Regions from separate parts of the Rhizobium sp. CAU 1783 genome, predicted to be linked through region 3. Evidence: predicted binding sites of a transcription regulator. Region 3 holds the regulator's gene; each other region holds the start of a gene.

Region 1 (4,861 bases), on a different contig from region 3:
TAACGGCTGCCGTGTGGGCCTCAAAAAAACAGAGGAGGCCGGGTGATCGCTCACCCGGCCTCCAATCGTCTTGGGAGGACGATCTTGATCAGTTGGTGCCCTTGAGGTCGACCGGGAAGAACAGGGTCTCGCCGGAAGAGTCGTCAACGCCGTCGTTGTCGGTGACGGCAAAGGCCTTGCCTTCCGCGTCGAAGGCGAAACCTTCGAGCTTGTCGACGACGTAGCCGTTCGTGGCGGCCTTCAGGTCTGGCAGGAAGTCGTGGGCTTCTTCCTTCTTGACGAGCGGCAGTTCACCGCCGAGGGCTGCCGGCTTCAGATCGGCGATCGCCACACGGTAGAGCTTCTTGATCTTGGCGGCATTGCCGACCTGGTTGTCACGTTCGACGATGTAGACGTGGTCGCCATGGGCGGTGATTTCAGAGAGCCCGACCCAGCCTTCCTCGGCCTTGTCGAGCGGATAGCGCACAGCACCCCATTCCTTCGACTTCGGCTTGTAGGAGAGCAGCTTCACGGTGCCCTTTTCGTCATCGGCCCATTCGCGCTGGACGGCCATCCAGAGCGTAAGGTCGTCGCCTTCGCCGACGGAGGTGATGCCTTCCAGGCCGAAGCGGGTCTGGCCGGCGAGGAGTTCGACGGGGAAGCCGATCTCCGCCTTGATCTCACCCTTGGCGTCGACATTGTAGATGCCGTGGCCGACGAGCTTGGCAGGATCACCTTCGGAGGCGAGCCAGTAGCCGCCCTTGCCGTCGAGCGTGATGCCTTCGATGTCGAGCTTCTGTGCCGGCTGGCCGGCGCGGGTGACCGGCAGGGCAGCGGTGATGGCGGCCGGCTTGCTGGTCGCGTCGAGCGTGAAGATGGTCGGCTGCATGGCGTAGAAGCTGTCGTTGACGGCGTAGAGCGTGCCTGCCTTCTCGGCGTCGCCGACCAGACCGGACAGCGCGCCCCAGCCGATCGGAGCACCGTCGACGGTCTCCGAGCGCACCATCGGATAGGTCGCTTCACCTTCGCCGCGCTCGTAGATCATGACGTGCGAGCGAGGGCCGCCGTCTTCGCCGAGATCGACTTCATTGGCGGTCGCCAAGAGGTTGCGGCCGGGAATGGCGACGGCGCCTTCGGGCGAGACGCCGGAGGGCAGCAGCTGAACGAGTTCGGGCTCCGCTCCGGTATCCTTGTAGACGGCGGCAATGGAGGCGCGCTCCGAGAGCACGAAGAAGTATTTCTGGTCGCCGAAGGTGGCTGCTTCCAGGCCTTCGAGCTCGACGCCCTTGGACTTTGCGCGCTTGTCGGGGAAATGGCCGATGCGGGCAATCTCGAGCTCGAGCGACGGGCCGGATTCGAAGAGAACCTTGCCGGTCTTGTCGAAGATGGTGAAGCTGCGCGAACCGCCTTCATAGTCGCCTTCGTTGGCAACGACGAAACGGTTGTCGTCAAGCCACTTCAGAGCGTCGGGCTCACGCAGGACGCCTTCCTTCTTGCCGGTGAACTTCAGCGCACCGTCCGACTTGGTGTCGATGCCGGCCAGATCGATCGCGCCGGCAGAGAAATGCGTCTTCACCGCGCCGGTCTTGCCGTCGATGATGGCGATGTGGTTGTTTTCCTGCAACGTGACGGCGATCTCGCCGAGGCTGTTGATCGAGACGAATTCCGGTTCCGGATCTTCGGGTGCCACTTCGGCGATACCGGTCAGGTCGACATGCTTGACCGAGGCGCAATCGGCGACGCCGTCCTTCAACGACACGATCGCGAGATCGCCGGCCGGCATCTGCGGGATCTTGCCCTCGTCGACATCCTCGTCGCGTTCGTTCTCGATGGCGATCGCGGCAAAGCTCTTGTCGGCCGATACAGCGACGGAATCAGGCTGGCCGCCCAAATCGCAGGTGGCGTCGATCGCCTTGGATGCGAGATCGACGATGGCAAGCTTACCCGACGGCTTGGCCTTGCTTTCGGAGGTGTTGACGGCAACCAGAACCTTGCCGCCGACGACGGTGACGGAGGTCGGTTCGCCGTCCATCATCAGCGCGCCACCGGCCTTCGGTGCCTTGGCGTCGGAGATGTCGACGAAGCCGATCGCGCCGAGCGGGCTGTCGGAATAGACCAGCGTATTGCCGTCTTCACTTGCCGTGACGATCTCTGCGGACGTGGTCGAGAGCTTGTCCTTGTCGGCCGGCAGGTTCGCGGCAACGGGGAAGGACGAGATGCGGTTGAAAACCTGCTCGGCGCCGGCCGGTGCGGCGACGGAGGCGAGAAGGGCGGCGGTCAGGGCCGCGCGCGTAAAGCCATAGGTCATGGGAAAACCTCCTGTTTCCATTCGATAAGGAACAGGAGGCTTTTGCGTCATGCCGATGACAGGCGGATGACAACGGAAGGGATTGTCGGTGCCCTCCTTTGATTACCGGACCTGTCGCTCCCTGCGCAGTTCGGCCGTCATCAGGAAAAGCGATGCCCCGAGGATCAGCAGGGCGCCGAGCCAGAGATAGCCGGCCGGCGCATAACCGAAAACCAGCCAGCCGGCGAGCACATTGAGCGGGAGTTTCAGGTCATCGAAGGGTTGGACATAGGCGGCATCAGCCGCATTGTAGGCGAGTGTCAGCAGATACTGACCGACCACGGTCAGGAGACCGGCGGCCAGCAACAGCGCGAGCGCAAGCCCGGACGGAACAACAAAGCCGGACGCCAGGGCAAGGCCGGCATTGATCGGCGTCAGCAGCACCAGAAGCCAGACGGTGATGGTTTCCGGCGGTTCGAAGGCCGTCAGGTTCTTCATCAGAAGCGACGAACCGCCCCAGAGCAACGCGGACAGCACCGGCAGCAGGGCGGCCGGCGAGAAACTATCGGCCCAAGGCTGCAGGATAATCATGGCGCCGGCAAATCCGGTGAAAGTCGCTGCCCAGCGGGCACGGCCGACCGTCTCGCCGAGAAACAGGCGCGCCCCGATGATGATGAAGAAGGGAGAGGTCATCACGAGCGCGATCGCCTGCCAGATCGGCACCGACGCGAGGCCTGCGACCCAGGTCTGGACGCCGAGGGCCGCGAGGACGACGCGCAGCAGATGACGCCCGGCAAAACGCGTGCGCATCGATTTCCACCCCAGCCTGAAGAGCAGCGGCGCGGAAAGCACGAGGGCGAAGGCATATTGCCAGAACGCGGTTGCGGCCGGCGGAAAGGACAGGGTCATGGCAAGCCACTGGGTGGCGACGTTGAGCAACGCAAAGGCGATGCCGGCCAGAACCATATACGAGGCCCCGGCAAAAGCGCGGGAGCGGGAGAGCGACAAGGAGCTCTGATTCATGTCTTCATTCCTTCAAAAGGACCAACACAAATCAGGACGCATGAGGAAGCGTGTCACGGATCCGCCGGAGCGAACCGCTTCGCGGACGGTGCCGGTCGTGCAACCGGCAACCGTCATCGATCGCAACCACGTATCGCGCATGACGCACGATCACACGGCACTGCGATCACCTGCCTCATTCTCTTTCATCCGGACTATGACCGTCGGCTCCGGATTTCGACCGGATCTGCTGACCCTTCCGGCGCGTTGACGAAAGGCGCTCGCGGGCTCGGGAGAGATCTCCCCTACCGCCGGTGGGGACTTTCACCCCGCCCTGAGAACGAATGCCGGACGAACCGGCGGATTTTCGATACGGCAAGCTTCCGAACGAGGCAAGCCGACGCACGAAAAAAGCCCGGCACGAAGCCGGGCTTTAACATTCGGTGCGCCCGGTCCCTCCCCTTAGAGGAGCATACGGGCTAGACCGATCAGCTGTTTACAGCGTCCTTCAGGCCCTTGCCGGCCGTGAACTTCGGAACGTTGCGAGCCGGGATGTCGACTTCTGCGCCGGTCGACGGGTTACGGCCCTTGGAAGCTTCGCGGCGAGCAACCGTGAAAGCACCAAAGCCAGCGAGGCGAACGTCGCCGCCGTTCTTCAGCTCGGCCTGAACCGTTTCGAAAACGGCGTCAACGGCGGAAGCTGCATCGGCCTTGGTGAGGCCGGCCTTTTCGGCAACCGCGGATACGAGTTCGTTCTTGTTCATGTTTCCACCCTTTCTGATTGGTATGAAACGACTCAATGGATAAGTCGGGCGGAGAATACGTAAGCATCTGCCCTAGGCAACTGAAAAGCACCGCAATCGCCCGGAAAACAAGCCTTTTCCGGCTCTTTGCACAAAAAAGGCTGGCTTTTTTGCCAGCCTTTTTGTCGTCAATGTGCCAATTTGGCAAGAGTGAGGCAAAAAGGCCTCAATGGGCGATCGCCGACCCGGTTTCCTCCGCACCTTCGACGGTGCCGATAGCCGGAGTTTCAACCGTTCCGTCCCATTCAATCGGTTCAGGTACGCGCACGAGAGCGTGGCGGATGACCTCACCCATGCGGGAGACGGGAACGATCTCAAGACTGTTCTTCACGTTGTCCGGAATGTCCGCCAGATCCTTGGCATTCTCTTCCGGGATCAGAACCTTCTTGATGCCGCCGCGAAGAGCCGCGAGCAGCTTCTCCTTGAGACCGCCGATCGGCAAGACGCGGCCACGCAGCGTGATTTCGCCCGTCATTGCCACGTCCTTGTTGACCGGGATGCCGGTCATGATCGAGACGATGGCGGTTGCCATGGCAACGCCGGCCGACGGACCGTCCTTCGGGGTTGCCCCTTCCGGAACGTGCACGTGAATGTCGGACTTGTCGAAGCGCGGCGGCTCGATGCCGAAGTCCACGGCCCGCGAGCGGACATAGGACGCGGCAGCCGAAATCGACTCCTTCATAACATCCTTCAGGTTGCCCGTGACGGTCATCCGGCCCTTGCCCGGCATCATCACGCCTTCGATCGTCAGCAGTTCGCCGCCGACCTCGGTCCAGGCGAGACCCGTGAC
Region 2 (4,861 bases), on a different contig from region 3:
GGCGAGCGCGCCGAAATGGCGAGGCTCGAGCTCCAGGACATGATTGATGTCGGCGACGGCCTTGCGATATTGGCCCATCGTGAAGTGCAGCGTCGCGCGCTGGTTCCAGGCGCCGACGAATTCGGGCTTCAGGACGATCGCCTGGTCGAGGAAATCGAGCGCAGCCGCATTGCGTTTCTCGGCGATCGCGTTGTTGGCCCATTCCATCAGCAGGTCGACGGTCGGGCTGTCGGAGCGGTTCCAGTTTGCCATGATCTCGTCGGCAATCTTGTCGGCCGCTTCCGGATCGCGCTCGCGCTTCAGCTCGGTGATGAGGGTTTCGATCGTCTTCGGCGATTCGGCTGCCGTCGCATTCTTGTCGAGTGCCGCCTTTTCCGTGGCCGGGGCTTCTTCTGCCCGAGCAGGCCCTTCGACCGAAGTCGCGATCAGCAGGACGGCAATCGCTGGGGCGTAAACGAAAAAACGGCGCATGTGGATAAGGTAATCCCCTTGCGCCGTCTTTCAAACTCAAATTTTCGCCATCGACTGTTTGGGCCTTTGAGCCTCAACGCCGGTGGCAAGCCACGCCGCGCGAACGCGGCGCCGTCGCATCAGCCCTGACGAGCCTTGAAGCGCGGGTTCTGCTTGTTGATGATGTAAACGCGGCCCTTGCGGCGAACCAGACGGTTGTCGCGATGACGGGCCTTGAGCGCTTTCAGCGAGTTCTTGATCTTCATTTTACTGGTCCGCAAAGGTTGTCGGCGAACGATGAAATCCGCCACTTGTCTCTAACAATCAAAAGCGCGCTACGGGGCGCGCTCCTAAAGGGTTGGTGGCAAATACTCCGTCCGGACCCTTCGTGTCAACCGGTCCGGCCGGGATTCCGTGCCGAAGCGCCGGATTTTTCCCGCGTTTTCAGCCTTCGCGGCGCTTCAGTTCGGTGACGTGACCCATCTTGCGGCCTGCCCGGGCCTCGGTCTTGCCGTAGAGATGGACGAGGGCGTCGGGGCGGGCAAGCCAGGCCGGCACGTCGTTTATGTCGTCGCCGATGAGGTTGGTCATCACGCAATCGGAATGGCGGGCCGGCGAGCCGAGCGGCAGGCCGGCAATCGCGCGGATATGCTGTTCGAATTGCGATACGACGCAGGCGGCCTCCGTCCAGTGCCCGGAATTGTGGACGCGCGGGGCGATCTCGTTGGCGATCAGCGCTCCATCCGGAAGGACAAAGAACTCCATCCCGACGACGCCGACATAATCGAGCGCGGCAAGCAGCTTTTCTGCCGATTCGCTGGCGGCCTTGGCCGTCGCGTCACCGATTCGCGCCGGAAGCGTCGAGGTGTCGAGGATGCCGTTGCGGTGAACGTTCTCCGCGGGGTCGTAGGTCTCCACGGTTCCGTCGATCGCACGGGCGGCGATGATCGAGATCTCGCGCTCGAAGGGAACGAAGCTTTCGAGGATCAGGGGAACGCTGCCGAGCGCGGCATAGGCGCCGTCCGTGCTGTCGGCGGGCGAAGCGAAGACGCGCTGGCCCTTGCCGTCGTAGCCCAGCCGGCGTGTCTTGAGCACGCCCTTGCCGCCGAAATCGGCAAGCGCCGCTTCGAGGTCGGCCTGGCTGTTGACCGCATGGTAGCGCGCGGTCGGGATGCCGCAGTCATTGAGGAAGCGTTTTTCGGTCAGGCGGTCCTGGGCTACTTCCAGTGCGCGCGGCGGCGGATAGACCGGTACGTTGCGGGCAAGGATCGCGGCGGCCTCGACGGGAACATTTTCGAATTCATAGGTGACAAGCTCGCAGGCAGCGGCAAGCTCTGCCAGGGCCACCGGATCGCCATAGGGCGCGGTGATCTGGCTGTTGGCCACCTGGGCGGCCGGGCAATCGGCCTGCGGTTCGAGGATCACTGTCCGCAAATTCAGCCTTGCCGCGGCCATGGCCAGCATGCGGCCGAGCTGGCCGCCGCCGATGATGCCGATCGTGCGTGCGCTCATATCTGGTCGTCCATGGGGTATTCGGCAACTGCCGCGGTCTGGCGCGCGCGCCATTCGTCGAGCCGGTCGGCGAGGTCCTCGTCGTGAAGGGCGAGCACTGCTGCGGCGAGCAGCGCCGCATTGACGGCACCCGCCTTGCCGATGGCAAGCGTGCCGACGGGAATGCCGGCCGGCATCTGGACGATCGAGAGCAGGCTGTCCTGGCCGGACAGGGCCTTGGACTGGACCGGCACGCCGAAGACCGGAAGCGGCGTCATGGCGGCCGCCATGCCTGGCAGGTGGGCAGCACCGCCGGCTCCGGCAATGATCACCTGGAAACCTTCGTCGCGGGCACCCTTGGCAAAGGAAACAAGCCTGTCGGGCGTGCGGTGGGCGGACACGATCCGCGCTTCATAGCCGACGCCCAGTATGTCCAGCGTATCGGCGGCGTTCTTCATGGTCTCCCAGTCGGACTGGCTACCCATGATGATGGCGACAGGCGGGCGTTCATCGGTCATCGTCGGCGCTCCTTGCCTCTCAAGCGATGATATCAGGGACGATCTGGTCCTCGATCGAACTCATCTTGTCCTTGATGGCCAACTTCTTCTTCTTCATTCGCTGGATTCTCAAAGCGTCGCAGCCAGTCGTGATCATGGCATTGATGGCGGCGTCGTAGTCTTCATGTTCCTGCCGAAGTCTCGCCAGCGCGAGACGGATGTCCGCCTGTTCCTGATCGGCCATAGTCCTGTCCCCATTCTCGCATTTCTTACGCCTCCGTTTGTCGGATGCGCCGAATATTCGCGCAAGCTCCTATCACCAAATACCGGTAACGGGAAGTTATCCTTCTCAGCGAATTTGCCGCGCCAAAACCCTCATTTCGCCTTCGACAAAACGCATTCTTCGTGTCACATTACTTTCGTAAAGCCTGAAACTCCAGCGTTCTGAGGGCTGGAGGTAGGCGAAAGGAAGGACGTGTCAAATGACCATGCAGGCTCATCTTGAATCGCTCGAAAAGAAGCACGGCGCTCTTGAGGAAAAGCTCCACACTGCTCTTACGTCTCCCTCCATCGACGACCAGAAAATCGCCGAGCTGAAGAGGCTCAAGCTGCGTCTCAAGGATGAAATGGAACGCCTGAGGGCATCGACCCGGCACTGATTTATCTGACAAGGCCACCGGCCGGGGATCGCCTCAAGCGCAGATCCGGGCCGGGCGGCCGGCAAGTCAAGGACAACATGCCCCGGAAGCCAAGGCGGTTTTCGGGGCTTTTATTTTGCCCGGATGCCAAGGGCGAGACTAGGACCAGAACTGATCGAGCCAGAGGTTCAGGCGGTCGAACCCGAGGCGGTTTACGGAGTAGATCCGGCGCGTGCCCTCGGATGTGACGCTGACGAGGTTGCAGTCGAGTAGCGCCTTCAGATGCTGGGAGACGGCCGGGCGGCTGATCGGCAAGCCGCTTGCCAGGTCGTTCACGGTTTTCGGCGCGCGCCGCAACTCCTCCAGCAGATGGCGGCGGTGCGGGTCTGCAATCGCGGTAAACGGGTCCGGGTTCGTCATCCCGCGGAGGTTACGTCAATCGCTGAGACCCGGCAAGCGTGCAACTGCGCCGCAGCATGGCGTTTCTGGCTGTGAATGCTGACTTTTAAAGGCCGCTGACGCCGTCGTAGAGCAGTTTCGCGCCGGCGATCAGGACCATTCCGTACATCAGTGGGTAAAAGACGCTCGGCTTCAGGTAGCGCACGAGCCGTGCACCGATCAGGGTCGAGACCAGCGCGACCGGCAGGAGGGTTGCCGACAGGCCGAGATTGGTGGTGCCGAGTTCGCCGAGCGCGAAATAGGGCAGGACCTTGATCGCGTTCATGATGGCAAAGAAGCGCGTGCTGGCGCCGGTGTAGGACAAGGGGTCCAGCCGGAGCGGCAGGGTGTAGATCTGGAAGGGCGGTCCGCCGGCATGGGCGACGAAGCTGCCATAGCCGGAAAGTGTGCCCCAGACGGTTGCGGCGACCGGGCGTTCAGGGGTGGCCGTCGGCTCGACAGAGGATGACTGGCGGGCGGTCTCGATGAAATAGCGCAGCGCGAAGATCACGGAGATGGAGCCCAGCACTAGGCGCATGACGCCGGCCGAGACATAGGTCGACGTCGCCCAGCCCAAGGCGATGCCCACAATGCCGCCGGGCAGTAGTGCCAGGAGCGTCGAGCGGCTGTTATGCTTGCGCCAGGCGACGAGCGCGACGATGTCCATGACGATGAGGATCGGCAGGAAGATGGCGGCTGCCTGCATCGGTGGAACGACCATGGCCAGCAGGGGGACGCCGATCAGCGCGAAGGCGCCACCGAGCCCGCCCTTGGAAAGGCCGACAAGTGCCACTGCGGGAATGGCTGCCGCATAGAACAGGGGATCCGGTGACATTTGTTTCTGTTGATCCTTTCGAAGGACCGGTCTATCGGATTTAGGATTTCAAAACGAGGGAGGGCCGCGCAGAATCTGCCGCCCTCCGGAACATGGATGCCATCATGACCGCTCCCGAAGACCGCTGCCGCCTCGTCCTGATCGTGCCCGACATCGCCGATGCCGGAGAGAAGGCGCGGGTCGTCGGCGATGCGCTGAAGGGCGGCGATGTCGCATCGGTCATCCTGCCGCAATACGGGCTCGACGACTCGGTGTTCCAGAAGCATGCGGAACTGGTGGTTCCGGTGATCCAGGACGCCGGGGCTGCGGCACTTGTCGCCGACAACAGCCGGATCGCCGGCCGCGCCAAGGCCGATGGCCTGCATGTCAGCGGCAATGCGGCCACACTTGCCGAGGCGATCGAGAAGCATGTTCCGAAGATGATCGTCGGCGGCGGCAATGCGATGGATCGCCACCATGCGCTGGAGATCGGCGAGCTGCAGCCGGACTACATCTTCTTCGGAAAGCTCGAC
Region 3 (4,861 bases):
GAACGCCGCTTCCGTGCCTATGGCATGGCCGCCATCGCCTTCGGCTTGATCTTCCTGTTCATCCTCGTCGCGTCAGTCACGTCCAGGGGCTACACCGCCTTCCTGCAGTCGAAGATCACGCTGCCGATCGAGTTCAGCGAGAAGGTTATCGATCCGAAGGGTGTTCGCGCCACCAATCCGAACACGCTGGTCATGGCGAACTATCCCGTGATCGCGCGCAACGCTCTTGCAACGGCCCTTGGCCTTGATCCCGCCGACAAGACGATCGCCAAGCCGGTGACCGAGATGCTGTCCGATAGCGTCCGCGTCCAGCTGCGCGACATGGTCATCGCCGATCCGTCGCTGATCGGCAGGACGGTACCGGTGGCGCTGCTCGCCAATGCGAACATCGACTCCGCCTTCAAGGGGCAGATCGATCTTTCGGTCGATGAAGGCAACCGCAAGGTCTCCGACCGCCAGATCGGCTGGATGAACACGCTGGCCGAAAGCGGCGCGTTGTCCAAGCACTTCAATACCGGTCTCTTCGTCAACGGCGCCTCCAGCCGTCCGGAAGCCGCTGGCGTCGGCGTGGCGTTGATCGGCTCGGCCTACATGATGCTGATCGTGCTGGTTCTGTCCCTGCCGATCGGTGTCGCGGCCTCGATCTATCTTGAGGAATTCGCCCCGAAGAACCGCTTCACCGACCTGATCGAAGTGAACATCAACAATCTTGCCGCCGTTCCGTCGATCGTCTTCGGTCTGCTCGGCCTCGCGGTGTTCATCAACTTCGCCGGCCTGCCGCGCTCGGCCTCGGTCGTCGGTGGCCTGGTTCTGACCCTGATGACGCTGCCGACCATCATCATCGCGACGCGCGCAGCCCTCAAGGCCGTGCCGCCGTCGATCCGGGCCGCAGCGCTTGGCCTCGGCGCATCGAAGATGCAGACCGTGTTCCATCACGTCCTGCCGCTCGCCATGCCGGGCATCCTGACGGGCACGATCATCGGCCTGGCACACGCCCTCGGCGAGACCGCTCCGCTGCTGCTCATTGGCATGGTGGCGTTCGTCGCCGACTATCCGGGCACGCCGCTCGATCCGTCGACCGCCCTGCCGGTTCAGATCTACCAGTGGGCGAACGAGGCCGAGCGAGCTTTCGTCGAGCGAACCTCCGGAGCGATCATCATTCTGCTCCTGTTCCTTCTGGTGATGAACGTGGGTGCAATTCTGTTGCGGCGACGCTTCGAACGGCGCTGGTAGAGGGAGTTAGACATGAACATGATGTCGGAAGCAGCAGTTGAAAAGGCGCTGGATCAGAAAATGACCGAATCCAAGTACAAGATGATCGGCAAGGACGTCTCCGTTTACTACGGCGAGAAGCGCGCCCTTTTCGATGTGAACCTGAACGTTCAGGAGCATACCGTGACCGCCCTGATCGGGCCGTCCGGTTGCGGCAAGTCGACCTTCCTGCGGACGCTGAACCGCATGAACGACACGATCGACGGCTGCCGCGTCACCGGAAAGATCACGCTCGACGAGATGGACATCTACGATCCGTCGATCGACGTCGTTGAACTGCGCGCCCGCGTCGGCATGGTCTTCCAAAAGCCGAACCCGTTCCCGAAGTCGATCTACGAGAACATCGCCTACGGTCCGCGCATTCACGGTCTGGCTCGCACCAAGGCCGAACTCGACCAGGTGGTCGAGACGAGCCTCCAGAAGGCCGGTCTGTGGAATGAGGTAAAGGACCGTCTGCAGGAATCCGGCACCGGCCTCTCCGGCGGCCAGCAGCAGCGCCTGTGCATTGCCCGTGCCGTCGCCGTCAGCCCGGAAGTCATTCTCATGGACGAGCCGTGCTCGGCGCTTGACCCGATCGCGACCGCCAAGGTCGAGGAACTGATCCACGAGCTTCGTTCGAACTTCACCATCGTCATCGTGACCCACTCGATGCAGCAGGCGGCGCGTGTTTCCCAGCGTACCGCGATGTTCCATCTTGGTCTGCTCGTCGAAGAAAACGACACGGACAAGATGTTCACCAATCCGGACGATCAGCGTACGCAGGACTACATCATGGGCCGCTTCGGCTGATGTCCGCCGCGCTGTGATCGCTCTTTCAATTCAGGGATAAACGAACATGTCTTCATCGCATATCTACTCGGCCTATGACGAGGAACTGAAATATCTGATGCGCCGCATCTCCGAGATGGGCGGTCTTGCCGAGCAGATGGTCGGCGACAGCGTGCGCGCGCTGGTGAATTCCGACGGTGCACTCGCCCAGAAGGTCATCTCCGACGACGTGATCATGGATGCCGCCGAGCGTGAGATCGGCGACAAGGCCATCATCACCATCGCCCGCCGCCAGCCCGTCGCGGCCGACCTTCGCGAAATCATCGGTGCACTGCGTATCGCCAACGACCTGGAGCGCGTCGGCGACCTCGGCAAGAGCAATGCCAAGCGCGTCATGGCCGTGCAGGCGACCGGCGTTCCCCGCAAGCTCGCCCGCGGCATCGAGCACCTGAGCGAGCTCGCTCTGGTCCAGCTCAAGGAAGTACTAGACGTGTACACCTCGCGCTCGGCCGAAAAGGCCAAGTCGATCCGTGATCGCGACGAGGAAATCGACGCCATGTACACCTCGCTCTTCCGCGAGCTCTTGACCTACATGATGGAAGATCCGCGCAACATCACCAGCTGCACCCATCTTCTCTTCTGCGCCAAGAACATCGAGCGCATCGGCGACCACGCGACCAACATCGCGGAGACGATCTACTACATGACGACGGGCGCCCAGCCGGAAGGTGAGCGACCGAAGGAAGATCTGACCGCCACTGTTGGCGCCGTCACCGAATAATCGATCGCATTCGAGAGGTTATCGAAACCGATGCTGCCGAAAATAGCTGTCGTCGAGGACGAGGAAGCGCTGAGCGTGCTTCTGCGCTACAATCTTGAAGCGGAAGGCTACGAGGTCGAGACGATCCTGCGCGGAGACGAGGCCGAACTGCGCCTGCAGGAACGCGTCCCGGATCTCCTGATCCTCGACTGGATGCTGCCGGGCGTCTCCGGCATCGAGCTTTGCCGCCGGCTGCGCATGCGCCCGGAGACCGAGCGCCTGCCGATCATCATGCTGACGGCACGCGGTGAGGAAAGCGAGCGCGTTCGCGGCCTTGCGACCGGCGCCGACGACTATGTCGTCAAGCCGTTCTCCACGCCGGAACTGATGGCGCGCGTGAAGGCGATGCTGCGCCGGGCGCGTCCGGAGGTGCTCTCGAGCGTCCTGCGCTGTGGAGACATCGAGCTGGACCGCGAGACCCATCGCGTACACCGCAAGAGCCGCGAAGTGCGCCTCGGTCCGACCGAGTTCCGCCTGCTCGAGTTCCTGATGGCGTCGCCGGGCCGCGTCTTCTCGCGCTCGCAGCTGCTTGATGGTGTCTGGGGCCATGACATTTATGTCGACGAACGGACCGTCGACGTGCATGTCGGTCGGCTGCGCAAGGCGCTGAACTTCTCCAACATGCAGGATGTCATCCGCACCGTGCGCGGCGCGGGCTATTCGATGGAAGCCTAGCTTCCGTCAACCTCTTGACAACAGAATAAAAAAACGGGCCGTAAGGCCCGTTTTTCGTTTGTCTTGGCGTGTGTCGGGCGCCTTCAGCGGGCTGCCGCTGCGGCCGCCCGGCGACGCTCACCCACCGGCTGGTATGCGAGCTTGGCGTGGTAGTTGCAGTAGGGCGACGTGTCGGCGGACTCGCAGCCGCAGAAGTGGAAGTCGTCCTTCATCGGATCGCCGATCGGCCACTTGCAGGTGCGTTCGGTAAGTTCAGTCAGGGCGAGCTTGCGGGAAATCGGCAGCACGACGTTGGTGGAGCGCGAGATTTGGATCTCCTCCAGGCCGTCGATCTCGATCTCTTCCTTGAGCAGGTTCGCGCCGGCGGCACGGGTGACCGTGCGGGTCGTCGTGGTGTTGCGGGCGGTGTAGTTCGGGGTGCGCTGCGCTCCCGCCGGACGCTTTGCTGCGCGAACCGTGGTCGTGCTGCCGCCGGCCTTCGCACGGCCCGGGAGGTTGAGGCGATGCACCTTGCCGATCACGGCGTTTCGGCTCACGCCGCCCAGTTGTGCTGCGATCTGGCTTGCGCTCAAGCCTTCCGACCAAAGGCGCTTGAGTTTTTCAACTCGCTCATCAGTCCAGTTCATGCTATATCTCCGCCGCTCGCGCTGTGTGATGGCAGAATCGCTCACCGTTGCTTCGGATGAATCCGAAACAAACTTGCCTCGATACTGTCGGTGACTATTTCCGCCGCATGCAATCAATTTATTGATTATTAACCTAGTGCCGGGCTGACTCGCTGACAAGAGTCGGGCGAATCATCGGGAATCGATTTTAAAGTTTTCCCCAACTTGCTACCTGCCCGTGTTGATCTCGACCGGGCTCCTCAAGTCCCGTCGTTGCGACTTCCGCGTACCCGAAAATTCCGCTGCACTGCGCTGTTTCGTTGACAGGCAAGGCTGAAATGATGATAGTGCGACCCGCCGCCGCAAGGCGGCATTTTTGATTTTTCGGACCCTGTTTGGAAAGTCGAAGTCGCCCCGTTCCGTCACGCTCTCCAGAAGGAGTGTTTCCGCCATGGCTGAAGCCTCGCCACTCTACCAGACCTACATGCGCGCACCCTTGCGGTTCGAGCGAGGCGAGGGTGTCTGGCTCTTCACTGAGAATGGCGAGCGCTATCTGGATTTTGCCGCCGGCGTCGCGGTGAATTCTCTTGGCCACGCGCATCCGCATCTGATCGAGGCGTTGACGGCACAGGCCGGCAAAGTCTGGCACCTGTCCAATCTCTACGACGTGCCGGGCCAGGAGACGCTCGGCCGCCGCCTGACCGAAGCGACCTTCGCCGAC

What was found. The regulator PhoB, encoded in region 3, activates phosphate uptake and scavenging genes when phosphate is short. The targets are predictions, from matches to a motif close to TGTCATNNANCTGTCAT.
Region 1: a site for PhoB is predicted at 2,343-2,359, ahead of ACX93L_RS14495 (esterase-like activity of phytase family protein). Genes of this name have one in related genera too.
Region 2: a site for PhoB is predicted at 2,845-2,861, ahead of ACX93L_RS01670 (YdcH family protein). Genes of this name have one in related genera too.

Annotation. Positions count from the first base shown of each region.
Region 1 covers NZ_JBTOLM010000003.1:158,814-163,674, reverse strand. Annotated here, with positions in the region: gene ACX93L_RS14500 (aldo/keto reductase) at 1-3, shown strand, start outside; gene ACX93L_RS14495 (esterase-like activity of phytase family protein) at 89-2,287, opposite strand; gene ACX93L_RS14490 (DMT family transporter) at 2,390-3,289, opposite strand; FMN riboswitch at 3,463-3,614, opposite strand; gene hupB (DNA-binding protein HupB) at 3,757-4,032, opposite strand; gene lon (endopeptidase La) at 4,238-4,861, opposite strand, start outside.
Region 2 covers NZ_JBTOLM010000001.1:385,826-390,686, forward strand. Annotated here, with positions in the region: gene ACX93L_RS01645 (tetratricopeptide repeat protein) at 1-477, opposite strand, end outside; gene ykgO (type B 50S ribosomal protein L36) at 591-716, opposite strand; gene ACX93L_RS01655 (5-(carboxyamino)imidazole ribonucleotide synthase) at 895-1,962, opposite strand; gene purE (5-(carboxyamino)imidazole ribonucleotide mutase) at 1,959-2,459, opposite strand; gene ACX93L_RS01665 (YdcH family protein) at 2,479-2,682, opposite strand; gene ACX93L_RS01670 (YdcH family protein) at 2,921-3,097, shown strand; gene ACX93L_RS01675 (ArsR/SmtB family transcription factor) at 3,236-3,496, opposite strand; gene ACX93L_RS01680 (sulfite exporter TauE/SafE family protein) at 3,582-4,349, opposite strand; gene ACX93L_RS01685 (thiamine phosphate synthase) at 4,454-4,861, shown strand, end outside.
Region 3 covers NZ_JBTOLM010000002.1:501,734-506,594, forward strand. Annotated here, with positions in the region: gene pstA (phosphate ABC transporter permease PstA) at 1-1,233, shown strand, start outside; gene pstB (phosphate ABC transporter ATP-binding protein PstB) at 1,246-2,061, shown strand; gene phoU (phosphate signaling complex protein PhoU) at 2,108-2,821, shown strand; gene phoB (phosphate regulon transcriptional regulator PhoB) at 2,852-3,535, shown strand; gene ACX93L_RS09215 (GcrA family cell cycle regulator) at 3,619-4,161, opposite strand; gene ACX93L_RS09220 (acetylornithine transaminase) at 4,592-4,861, shown strand, end outside.